Regions from separate parts of the Duganella sp. LjRoot269 genome, predicted to be linked through region 1. Evidence: predicted binding sites of a transcription regulator. Region 1 holds the regulator's gene; the other holds the start of a gene.
What was found. Region 1 encodes FliA, which starts transcription of late flagellar genes. Its sites were predicted from a motif close to CTAAAGTTTNNNNNNNNNNNGCCGNTA; they were not measured.
Positions count from the first base shown of each region.

Region 2: the regulator FliA is predicted to act here: its motif matches at 3,588-3,614, upstream of ACSQ3S_RS09025 (flagellar protein FliT).

Region 1 covers NZ_CAXUSL020000001.1:6,018,476-6,023,894, forward strand. The annotation lists gene flgB (flagellar basal body rod protein FlgB) at 1-72, opposite strand, end outside; gene flgA (flagellar basal body P-ring formation chaperone FlgA) at 231-926, shown strand; gene flgM (flagellar biosynthesis anti-sigma factor FlgM) at 1,035-1,349, shown strand; gene ACSQ3S_RS26955 (flagella synthesis protein FlgN) at 1,357-1,833, shown strand; gene motD (flagellar motor protein MotD) at 1,848-2,621, opposite strand; gene ACSQ3S_RS26965 (flagellar motor protein) at 2,623-3,369, opposite strand; gene ACSQ3S_RS26970 (RNA polymerase sigma factor FliA) at 3,351-4,082, opposite strand; gene ACSQ3S_RS26975 (MinD/ParA family ATP-binding protein) at 4,144-4,941, opposite strand; gene flhF (flagellar biosynthesis protein FlhF) at 4,934-5,419, opposite strand, start outside.
Region 2 covers NZ_CAXUSL020000001.1:2,044,147-2,049,565, reverse strand. The annotation lists gene ACSQ3S_RS09045 (class I SAM-dependent methyltransferase) at 1-123, opposite strand, end outside; gene ACSQ3S_RS09040 (hypothetical protein) at 294-503, shown strand; gene ACSQ3S_RS09035 (M13 family metallopeptidase) at 517-2,529, opposite strand; gene ACSQ3S_RS09030 (HDOD domain-containing protein) at 2,670-3,497, shown strand; gene ACSQ3S_RS09025 (flagellar protein FliT) at 3,668-3,940, shown strand; one part of gene ACSQ3S_RS09020 (IS3 family transposase) at 3,978-4,888, opposite strand; one part of gene ACSQ3S_RS09020 (IS3 family transposase) at 4,888-5,233, opposite strand; gene ACSQ3S_RS09015 (aminotransferase class I/II-fold pyridoxal phosphate-dependent enzyme) at 5,331-5,419, opposite strand, start outside.

The DNA.
Region 1 (5,419 bases):
GGTCTGCCGCTGCGAGCGCAGGCTCAGCGCGGCTTCGTTGAAACGCATGTAATCGTCGAGTTTCCCAACCATGACATCCCCCAATGGACGAACTTGTTATGACAGGATCGATGATACGGAGGTCTTCCTGGTAACCATCGGGCGATAAGCACATGCTTTTCGGTCCTATTCAAGGCTTCAAGTTCAGGCCGCCAGAATATGATGGCAACATTGAAGGGGAAACCTACGCCATGAAATCAAGCCGACTCTTACTTCCCGCCGCCCTGCTCACGCTGACCGTGGCGGCGCACGCCCAGCCCGCCTATCAGGACGCGGCCGCGCTCAAGCGCACCGTCGAGCAGTTCCTGCAGGTGCAGAGCGGCGGCCTGCCCGGCCAGGTGACGGTGACCGTGGGCGCCATCGACCCGCGCATGAACCTGGCCGCCTGCCCCGATCCGCAAGCTTTCTTCATGCCCGGCGCGCGCGCCTGGGGCAAGACCACCGTCGGCGTGCGCTGTGCGACACCGGCGGCCTGGACGGTATATATTCAAGCCAACGTCACAGTGGTGGGCGACTACATCGCCAGCGCCGCGCCGCTGGCCCAGGGCCAGGCCATCGCCGCCAACCAGCTGGTGACCTTGAAGGGTGATTTGACAATGTTGCCTGCAGGTATAGCCACCGACATGGCGCAGGTGATCGGCCGCAGCACCAATATTTCGCTGCCGCCGGGCACCCCGCTGCGGCTCGACACGCTGCGCAGCAAGCCGGTGGTGCAATCCGGACAACTGGTGCGGCTGGTGTCCAGCGGCAACGGCTTTTCCGTGTCGGCCGAGGCGCGCGCCATGAGCACGGCGGGCGACGGCCAGGTGGTACAGGTAAAAACTTCCGGTGGGCAACAAATCACCGGGATCGCCAAGGCGGGCGGGCTGGTGGAGGTGGCGTTCTGACGGGCGCCAGGGGTCTGGAGCAAGGGGCGGCGCTAAAGTTTTGCGGGACGCCGCCGTTACATACTCAGATCCCGGAGTTTCGTACTCCTACCCGAGAAGGATATGGCTGTGAAAATTAACGATACATTAAAGAGCACGACCGGCTTGCCGTCGTCGACGCCCGCTTCGACCTCGACCGCGCGCGGCGCGGACAAGGCGGCGGCACCGTCGACCGCGGCAACCTCGGACAGCGTGCGCCTGTCGCCCCAAGGGCAGGCATTGGCGGCCAGTGCGGCCAGCGGCAACGGCGCGGTGTTCGACACGAAAAAAGTCGAACGCATCAAGCTGGCGATTGCCGATGGCCAGTTCCAGGTCAACTCGGAAAAAGTGGCGGATGGCTTGCTCGATACGGTCAAGGATCTGCTGCACTCAAGGAAACGATAGGACCATCATGTCAACCGCTACCCCGCTGAACAGCCTGCGCGAAGAACAACAGATCATGACGACCCTGCTGGGCGTCCTGAAGCAGGAGCAGCAATACCTGGTGGCGGCGGACCTCGACAGCCTGACGGCCGTCACGACCAAGAAATCGGCCCTGGTCACGCAGATGACCTTGTTGTCCGCCCAGCGCCACCGCGCCCTGGGCAAGGCCGGCTACCCGGCACAGGAATCGGGCATGGATGCGTGGATCGCCGCCAGCGGCGCCGATGCCGCCGAAGCGGCCCCGCTGTGGAAAACGCTGCTGGAGCAAAGCCGCGAAGCCAAGGAACTGAACCGCATCAACGGCATGTTGATCAACAAGCAGATGGGCCATACGCAGGGAGCCTTGCAGGCGTTGCGTCCGCAGGGCGGCGCGGCGAATAATTTCTACGGCCCCGGCGGCATGTCCACCACCCTGCCCCGCAGCCGCGGCTTCCTCGCCGGCTAAGCTTCTTACTTTCCTTATTGCGCCGGCGCCTGCGTCGGCAATTCCGTTACCGTATCCGGCAGTCCCGACAGTATCGTCACCGCCACGCGGCGGTTGCGCGCGCGGCCGATCGCGTTGTCGTTGGACGCCACCGGCACGTTCGAACTGAAGCCGACCGCGGTCAGGCGCTCCGGCGCCACGCCGGCGTCGATGAACAGCCGCACCACGCTGCTGGCGCGCACCGCCGACAATTCCCAGTTGGACGGGAACAGCGCGTTGCGGATGGGCTGATTGTCGGTATGGCCCTCGACCTGCACATTGTGCTCGTCGTTTTTCAGCAGGCCGGCGACGGCGCGCAGCGCTTCGGTCGACTCATTGGTCAGGCGCGCGTCGCCCGGATCGAACAGCACCGAGGCGTTGATCTCGACGCTGACGCCGCGGCTGTTCTGCGTCACGCGCACCTTGCCCTCCTTGACCAGCGGCGCCAGCGTGGACAACAAGTCCTGCGCCAGCTTGGTCATGTGCTCTTTTTCCTTGCGCAGCATCTCGGTGCGGCGCTTCAGGCCTGGATTGGGGATCGGCAGGTTCTGGATCTGCGTGTTAATCGGCTGTGCCGCGCCAGCGCCGCCGAAGGCATCGCCCAAGGCGTCGGAGAAAACCTTGTATTTTCCGATATTGACGGAGGAGATCGCGTACATGACGACGAAGAACGCGAACAGCAGCGTGATGAAGTCGGCGTAGGAGATCAGCCATCGCTCATGGTTCTCCGGTTCGTCGTCGAACTTCCTGCGCGCACGCCGGTACTGCATGTCAGTGCTCCCGCAGCAGCGTGGCGATGCGTTCGTCGATGACGCGCGTGTGGTCGCCGGTGGCGATGTCGTAGAACACGGCGGCGGCGATTTCCTGCTGGTGCACTTCCTGCGTGACGATGGCCTTGAGCTTGTTGGCGATCGGGTAGAACAGCAGGTTGGCCAGCCCGACGCCGTAGATCGTCGAGACGAAGGCGACCGCGATGCCGGAACCGAGCTTGCTCGGATCGGTGAGGTTTTCCATCACGTGGATCAGGCCCAGCACCGCGCCCAGGATGCCGATGGTCGGCGAGTAGCCGGCCGCCGATTCCCAGATGCGCACCGCCTGTCTTTCCTCGGTTTCGTAGGCGGTGATTTCGGTGTCGAGGATCTGGCGCAGCTTGTCGGGATTGATGCCGTCGACGATCAGGCGCAGGCCCTTGGTGTTGAACTGGTGCTTGGAGGCGAGCATGTAGCGCTCCAGCGACAGCAGGCCGTCGCGGCGCGCGGCCAGGTTCCAGGCGTTGATGTCGCGCGCCAGCACGGCGCGGGTGTCGGCCGGCGGCGCGAACACCAGCCGCAGCATCTGCAGGCCGCGCACAAAGGTGCGGAAGCGGGTCTGCAGCAGCACGGCGCCGAAGGTGCCGACCACCACGATCGCAAACGCGGCCGGCTGCAGCAGCGAAGAGAGCTTGCCGCCTTCAAGCGACTGGCCGATGACGATGCCGGCCAGCGCCAGCAGCACCCCGGCTACGCTGGCCCAGTCCAAGACCGCTCCCGGAGTGAGGCGCGCAGGCGCGCCACGGCTTGCGTGTGCAGCTGCGACACGCGCGATTCCGATACGCCCATCACGGCGCCGATTTCTTTCAAGTTGAGCTCCTCCTCGTAGTACAGCCCCATCAGGATCTTCTCGCGCGGCGGCAACGCGTCGATGGCGTCGATCACGGCCTGGCGGAAGTCGCCGTCCAGCAGCGAGCGCAATGGGTCGCTGTCTTCATCCGAGCAGTAACGGTCGAGGAAGCTGTCGTTGCCGTCGTCGTCGTGGAAATCCTCGTAGTACACCAGCTGGTGGCCGCCGCCGTCGGACAGCATTTCCTGGTAGTCGGCCAGCGACAGCTTGAGCATCTTGGCCACTTCCGACTCGGTCGGCGGATGGCCCAGGCGCTGCTGCAGGGTGCTCATCGCGGTCTCGATCTTGCGCATGTTCTGACGCATGGAGCGCGGCAGCCAGTCGCTGTTGCGCAGTTCGTCGAGCATGGCGCCGCGGATGCGCAGCACGGCGTAGGTTTCAAACTGGGCGCCATGGGTTTCCTCGTAACGGCTGATGGCGTCGAGCAGGCCGATCATTCCGGCTTGCACCAGATCGTCGACTTCGACGCTGGGCGGCAGTTTCGCCTTCATGTGATGGGCCAGGCGCTTGACCAACGGCATATGCTCCGTCAGCAAAGAATCCTTGTCCGCTTTCCCTTTGACCGTGTACATAGGCTGTTTTTGTGTTAATTGAGCGCCAAAATAATGCTGTTACTCCTCAAGGAAACGCCTTCTATTGGAATGAAGGCGAGCCAGCCAGCGCGAAGCGCCCCGCCAGTTGACGAAACGCCACCGAAGCCCCGGCCAGCGGAAACGCATCGACCACCGCACGCCCCAAGCGTGCCGCGCGCTGCAGGTATTCATCCGCCGGCACCGATCCCATCGAAACGAGGTTCACGGCGAGGTATCGGCTGGCTGCCTGTGCCATATTATCGTATACCACCTTTGCCTCCGATTCGGAAGCCCCGGTGACCAGAATTCCGAATGGACGGCGTCCCAGCTCCTGGTTCAGGCGCTTGATCATACTGTACGCGGCCTTGATCGAGGTAGCGCTATTCGATACCTGGACCACGATTTCCGAACTGGCCATGACCGGCACCGGGAAAGCCTCGCCGTCGAATTCGCCGTCGACGATGACGATGCCGGTCTGCTTGGCCAGCACGTCGAAAGCCTTGGCAAGGCGGCGGGTTTCGTCAGGGCCGCAGCGCGGCTGGCCGCGTGTCATCGACGCCACAGCGAAGCCTTGCGGCACCTGGTGTATCACCTGATTCAGTCCGCATTCCTGGCGCGCCACGTTGAGCAGGCTGGCGCCGCCGTCGACGCCGAGGCGCGAGGCCACGCCGTGGGCGCTGGCGCAGGCGTCGACCAGCAGCACGTCGTTGCCGGCGCGGGCCAGCGAGGCGCCCAGGTTGACCAGCATGGCGCCCTTGTCATCCTGCGGGGTGGCCGACAAAAAAGTGACGATGCGGGGCTTGGGCCCCGCCAGCATGCGGCGCAGTCCCTCCGCCTGGTCGAAATCGAAATTAGCCAAGGTGCACCTCGCGCAGCGCGCCGGCGTTGCCCGCATTGCTCATCAACAGCGGCAGTTCGGCGTCCAGGTATTGGCTGTTGACGACGTCGCGCTTCAGCTTGAAAGCGCGGTCGATCAGATAGGCCGGATCGGCCAGGTGCAGGTCTTCCGGCACGCGCTGGCCGTTCGACACGTAGAACAGGTTCAGTTTCTGGCGGATCACCACGTCCAGCACGTTGCCGATGGCGGCCGCTTCATCGAGCTTGGTCATGATGCAACCGGCCAGGCCGCTGCCCTGATACGCGCGCACCACTTCGTTCAGGGTTTCCTGGGTGGCGGTGGCGTTCAGGCACAGCAGGCGCTTGACGTCGGAGCCGGCGCCTTGCAGCATCGACACCTGCTCGGTGACCATCTGGTCGCGCTGGCTGACGCCGACGGTGTCGATCAGCACCGTGTGCTTGTTTTTCAGTTCCTTCAACGCGATACGCAGGTCGGCCTC
Region 2 (5,419 bases), 4.0 Mb from region 1:
GTTCTGGCTGACGTCATGGTCGATGGTGCCGGCGAAAAACTGCTCCGCGTTGCGCTCGTAGTGCTGCAGCGTGGTCTGCGTGATTTGTTCGATGTCGTCGGAATTCATGCCGCTAGTATACATACCGGGGTACCCGCACTCCACTCTCTCGTACAAACATGCTCTTTTGTATAGCTCTTTTTTGCTCTTTTCGCTTCAAATGAACTTCAGGCGGTGGACCTGGTCAACAGAGGCAGGAAGAAGCAAAAACCGTCAAAAAGAGCAAGGAGAAAGAGCATGAATGCACGAGAGGCTTGTTTGCCACCACCCGCTGCCTGTGCCCGACTGAAAGATTTTCTGCGTCGCAGCGGCAAGCGCTGACCACCGCAACTAAAACCATGGGCGACGCGTTGCACGCCGCCCTGCTATTGATCGAACACGTCGACCATCAATCGAAAACATTAATGGAACGCCGCCTGCCTAAGCACCGCCGCGAATACGACGAACTCAGCGACGATCACTGACCGTCGCCGCGCTTTACCAGACCCGCACCCGGTCCTTCGGCGCCAGATACAGCGTCTGCCCCGGCTGCACGTTGAAGGCGTTGTACCACGCATCAAGATTGCGCACGGTGGCCGTGCGCCATTTGTCCGGCGCGTGGCCGTCGGTCAGGATGGCGCGGCGCAGCGCCTCGTCGCGCTCCTTCTCGCGCCAGCTCGCCGCATAGCCGATGAAGAATTGCTGGTCCGCCTCCGGCGTCACGCGCTTGTTGGCCAGCGTCGCATGATAAGCGTCGTACGACGCCGACAGCCCGGCCAGATCCGCCAGGTTCTCGCTCAACGTCTGCTGGCCGTTGATGGCCAGGTCCGGGAACGGCTTGTACGCCGAATACTGCGCCGCCAGCGCCGCCGATGCCTGCTTGAAATGCTTGCCGTCGGCAGCCGTCCACCAGTCGCGCAGGCGCCCCTTGGAATCGAATTGCGCGCCCTGGTCGTCGAAGCTGTGGCTGATCTCGTGGCCGATGGTCGCGCCGATGCCGCCATAGTTGACGGCGTCGCCGGCACTCGGATCGAAGTACGGCGGCTGCAGGATCGCGGCCGGGAAATTGATCGCGTTCTGCATCGGCATGTTGACCGCGTTGACCAGTTGCGCCGGCATGCACCACTCGGCGCGGTCCACCGGCTGGTGCAGCTTGGCCAGTTGCTGCTGCGTGTGCAGGCGTTCGGCGCGCAGCAGGTTGCCCAGCGCGTCGCCCGGCACCACCTGCAACTGCTCATAGCTGGCCCACTTCTCCGGATAGCCTATGCCCACATACAAGGTCTTCAGCTTGGCGTGCGCCTCCTTCTTGGTGGCCGGCGCCATCCAGTCCAGCTTGTCGATGCGCAAATGGAAGGCGTCGACGATATTGCTGACCATCTGCTGCAGGCGCTGCTTGGACTCGGGCGGGAAATACTTGGCCACATAAATCTTGCCCAGCGCATCGGGCATCGCCGCGTTGACTGCGGCCAGGCTGCGTTTCCAGCGCAGCGATTGCTGCGGCGTGCCGTTCAGGGCGCGGCCGTAGAAATCGAAATGCTGGTCGGCCAGCGCCTTCGGCAAGGCCGCGCTGACCTGGTTGATGCTGTGGAAGGCCAGGAAATCCTTCCACGTTTCCAGCGGCACCGAGTTGACCAGCCTGGCCGCGCCGGCGATCGCGGTCGGATGCCAGACAATGAACTTCTTCTGCCCGCCCAACCCGGCGCTTGCGAAGAACGCGGCCCAGTCCATGCCCGGCGCCTTGCGCGCGAAATCGGCCGCGCTCCAGTTGTTGTTCGCCTTCAGCACGTCGGCCGAATCCTCGCGGTTGGCATGGGTGGCGGCGATCTTGGTTTCAAGCTCGAACACGCGCGCCGCGCGCGCCTCGGCATCGGCGATGCCGGCCAGCCTGAAGGTGGCGGCGATGTGCGCCAGGTACTTGCCGCGCAGCTCCTTCATCGACGGCGTGTCGTCCAGGTAGTAGGCCCGGTCCGGCATGCCCAGTCCGCCCTGCAGCAGATACGACGTGTAATGCGCGCTGTCCTTCAGGCCTTGCGCGATCCACAGGCCGAACAGGTTTTCGGTGAAGAAATTGGTGGCGTTGAGCGGATCGACGTCGGCCTGCAGGCTGGCTCCCAGCGCCTTGGTCAGCGCCCGCTTGTCGCCGATGGCGGCGATCTGCGCCAGCGCCGGCTGCAGCGGCGCCAGCCCCTTGGCCTCGATGCCCGCCTCGTCCATGAAGCTGGCGTAGTAGTCGGCGATTTTCTTCGCCTCGGCCGACGACGGCTCGGCCGCCAGTCCCTCGATCAACTTGACGATGCGCAGATTGGTGTCTTCGACCAGTGCCGCGCCCACGCCCCAGCTGCTGCGGTCGGCCGGGATCTCCACGCTGTTGAGCCACTCGCCGTTGACGTAATCAAAAAAATCGTCGCCCGGCAGGACCGGCGCGGCCCATGCGGCCGGCAAGGCGGCCAGCGCGCTGGACAAAACGGCGATACTGATGGCAAGGCGGCGCGCTGAAGTGGAGAGGTGCATGATTTTGTCCCGGGATTGTCAATTCCAGCGAATATATCACGACATAAAAGAGACGCCGCCATAGCAAAATTCTTTCATTCGTCCGGGGAATCGCTATATAGTTAGCCTATAGCAACGCGCTAATCACCACGGAGATAATTATGAAGCTTGAAGCCCTGTTCCAGAATCCCACTGCGTTGCCCACGGCGCCCAAGGTCGTCGAAGAACTGATCAGCAGTTTCGACAAAGCCAGCGTCTCGACCGAAGAGATCGCGAAAAAATTATCGACCGATCCGGTGCTCAGCGCCAAGCTGCTGCGCCTGGCCAACTCCGCCTACTACCATGTGTCGCGCAGCATCGGCACGGTCGAAGACGCGGTGCTGATGCTGGGCTTCGTCACCGTGCGCACCTTGGTCATCAGCTCCGGCCTGGTCAGCGGCTTCAAGACCGTGCCCGGCCTTGACCTCAAGCAATTCTGGCGCTACAGCCTGCACACCGCCGTGTGCGCCAAATGGATCGCCAAGAAAACCAAGGAAAATACCGACCTCGCCTTCACCATCGGCATGATGCACGCCATCGGCCAGCTGGTGATCCACTCGGCCATGGCCGAGCAGGCGATGGCGCTCGACAAGGTGGCCGGCCCGATGGACTCGCGCCGTCTGGACGTCGAGCAAGCCTCGTTCGGCTACACCTTCGCCGACGTCGGCGCGGAACTGGCCAAACGCTGGAAGTTCCCGCAAACCTTCTCGGAAACCATCCTGGCCTTCCCCGAGCCGCACCACAACGGCGAGCTCAACCGCCTGGCCGCCGTGGTTTCGCTGGCCGCCTGGCGCGCCCGCGTCGAGCAGGCCGGACTGAGCGACGATGAAATCGCCGCCTGCTACCCGGCCGACCTGGCCGAGGAACTGGGCCTGGACGACGACGCGCTGACCGACGAGATGCCGTCGCCGGACGAACTGAGCGCCGGCCTGGAAGAGCTGGTCAAATAAGCCAGATTAAGCAATACACAAGCAAAAGCCGCCGGTTTTCGGACCCGGCGGCTTTTTTTTGCCTTTTTTCAAAAATATTTAAAAAAGACCCTAAAGTTCCGGTTTAAGGCGACGTTAATCTGGACATGCGGTAATCCGTCTTGCCGCTTAAACGAGCCCAAGGTGCGAACATGACCGCCAGCGAAGTCCTCTCGATGTACGAAAACATTGCCGGTTTGAGCAACCAGATGGTCGCCGCCGCGCGCATCGGCGACTGGGACGGCCTGAGCGACCTGGAAGGCCAGTGCGCCAGCGAAAGCCGCGCCGTCGCCACCGGCGTGCCGGCCCTGAGCGGCGCCCCGCGCCTGCGCAAGATCGACCTGCTGAAGCAAATCCTGGCCAACGACCGCGAAATCCGCGACGTGACCGATCCATGGATGAACAAAGTGCCGGGCATGCAATAAAATGCTCCGGTGACTAGTCCTGGAATACGTTGACAGGCTAGACTAAGCAAGAATCGCCAGATTCTTGCTTTGGTTGAAACGCCCGATGCACCTCGTCGGGCGTTTTGTATTTTAGGCTGTGGTGCGGCCGTTCGTAGTTGTAGATGTCGACAGATTGTCGAATCATGCGTTTTGCTTCAGCCAAATCGAATGGCTTCTCCAGCAATAGCTCGGTCTTTAGGATTCCGTTCACTCGCTCGGCAAGGGCGTTCTGATAGCAGTCGTAGCCATCAGTCATAGAGCAGATGATGCTATTTTTTGCATGTAAGGCTTGGTAGGCACTTGCGCAATACTGGATTCCGCGGTCTGAGTGATGTATCAGTTGGTCGTTGGAGGCCCTAGAGCGAAGCGCCATCTTAAACGCCTGCGCTACTTCCTCAGTCTGCAGGGAGGCGTGGACATGCCACCCCACAATCTTTCGGGAAAATGCATCGGTGACCAGACTCAAATACGCACATCGCTGCTGAGTCGGGATATAGGTTATGTCGGCCACCCAAAGTTGTTCTGGGCGTTGCGCCTTAAAAGTGCCGGGCTGCAGCAAGTTGGGATGCTTGTAGAAGCGATGGAAGCTGTTCGTGGTCTTGTGATATGCCCGTGCCCTGGGCACGAGTAGTTGCATGCGTCTTAGGGTGCTGAACAGCGCGTCCCGCCCCAGTTTAATGCCGACCTCTATCATTGAATCACGCAGCAAATAATGCAACTTACGGCCGCCGACACGCGGCTGCCGGCACCTAATCTGCCGCACCATTTCAGCCACTTTGACATCACGAGCGTCTATCGCCTGCTCGTTTTTTATCTGCTGATAGTAGGATTGCCGACTGATCCCCATAAACCGGCAGGCCATGGCGATACTGAGATCAGCTACTCGCTTTTGTTCGATGACCCGCCGAAAGGCTTTTTTACCAACTTGACTCCGTATTCCTTACGGATGACATCAAGCATCGCTTCCAAGAGTTCAGCCTTCTGATTGGCGTCTCTGAGTTGCACCTCCAACTGCTTGATCCGCTGCTCTGGCGTGAGTGGCTCGGTTTGATTGCTCATGGCGTGACTCCTGCCTTGAATCGACCCGCTCAGCCTACTCCAATCCTGGCTTCCATGCTTACGCAACCAAGTTAAAACCGTGGAGCGGCCTTGGATACCGTAGCACCTCTGAGCCTGCTTATAGGTCAGTTCGCCCTTTTCGACTTGCCTCACTACCGACAATTTAAAAGCCAACGTGTAATCGGACTGCGTCCGTCTTTCCCTATGGTCCATGTGACACTCCTCAAAAGTGTCAACCTATTCCAGGACGGGTCACGGACGTAAAAAAAAGCGCCTTCAAGGCGCTTTTTTTACGTCCGTACGACAGCAATCAGCCGGCCAGCGCCACCCGCAGCGACAACGCGATACCCTGCGCCGCCTTGGTGATCTCGTCCAGCGACGGGAAGCTCGGCGCGATGC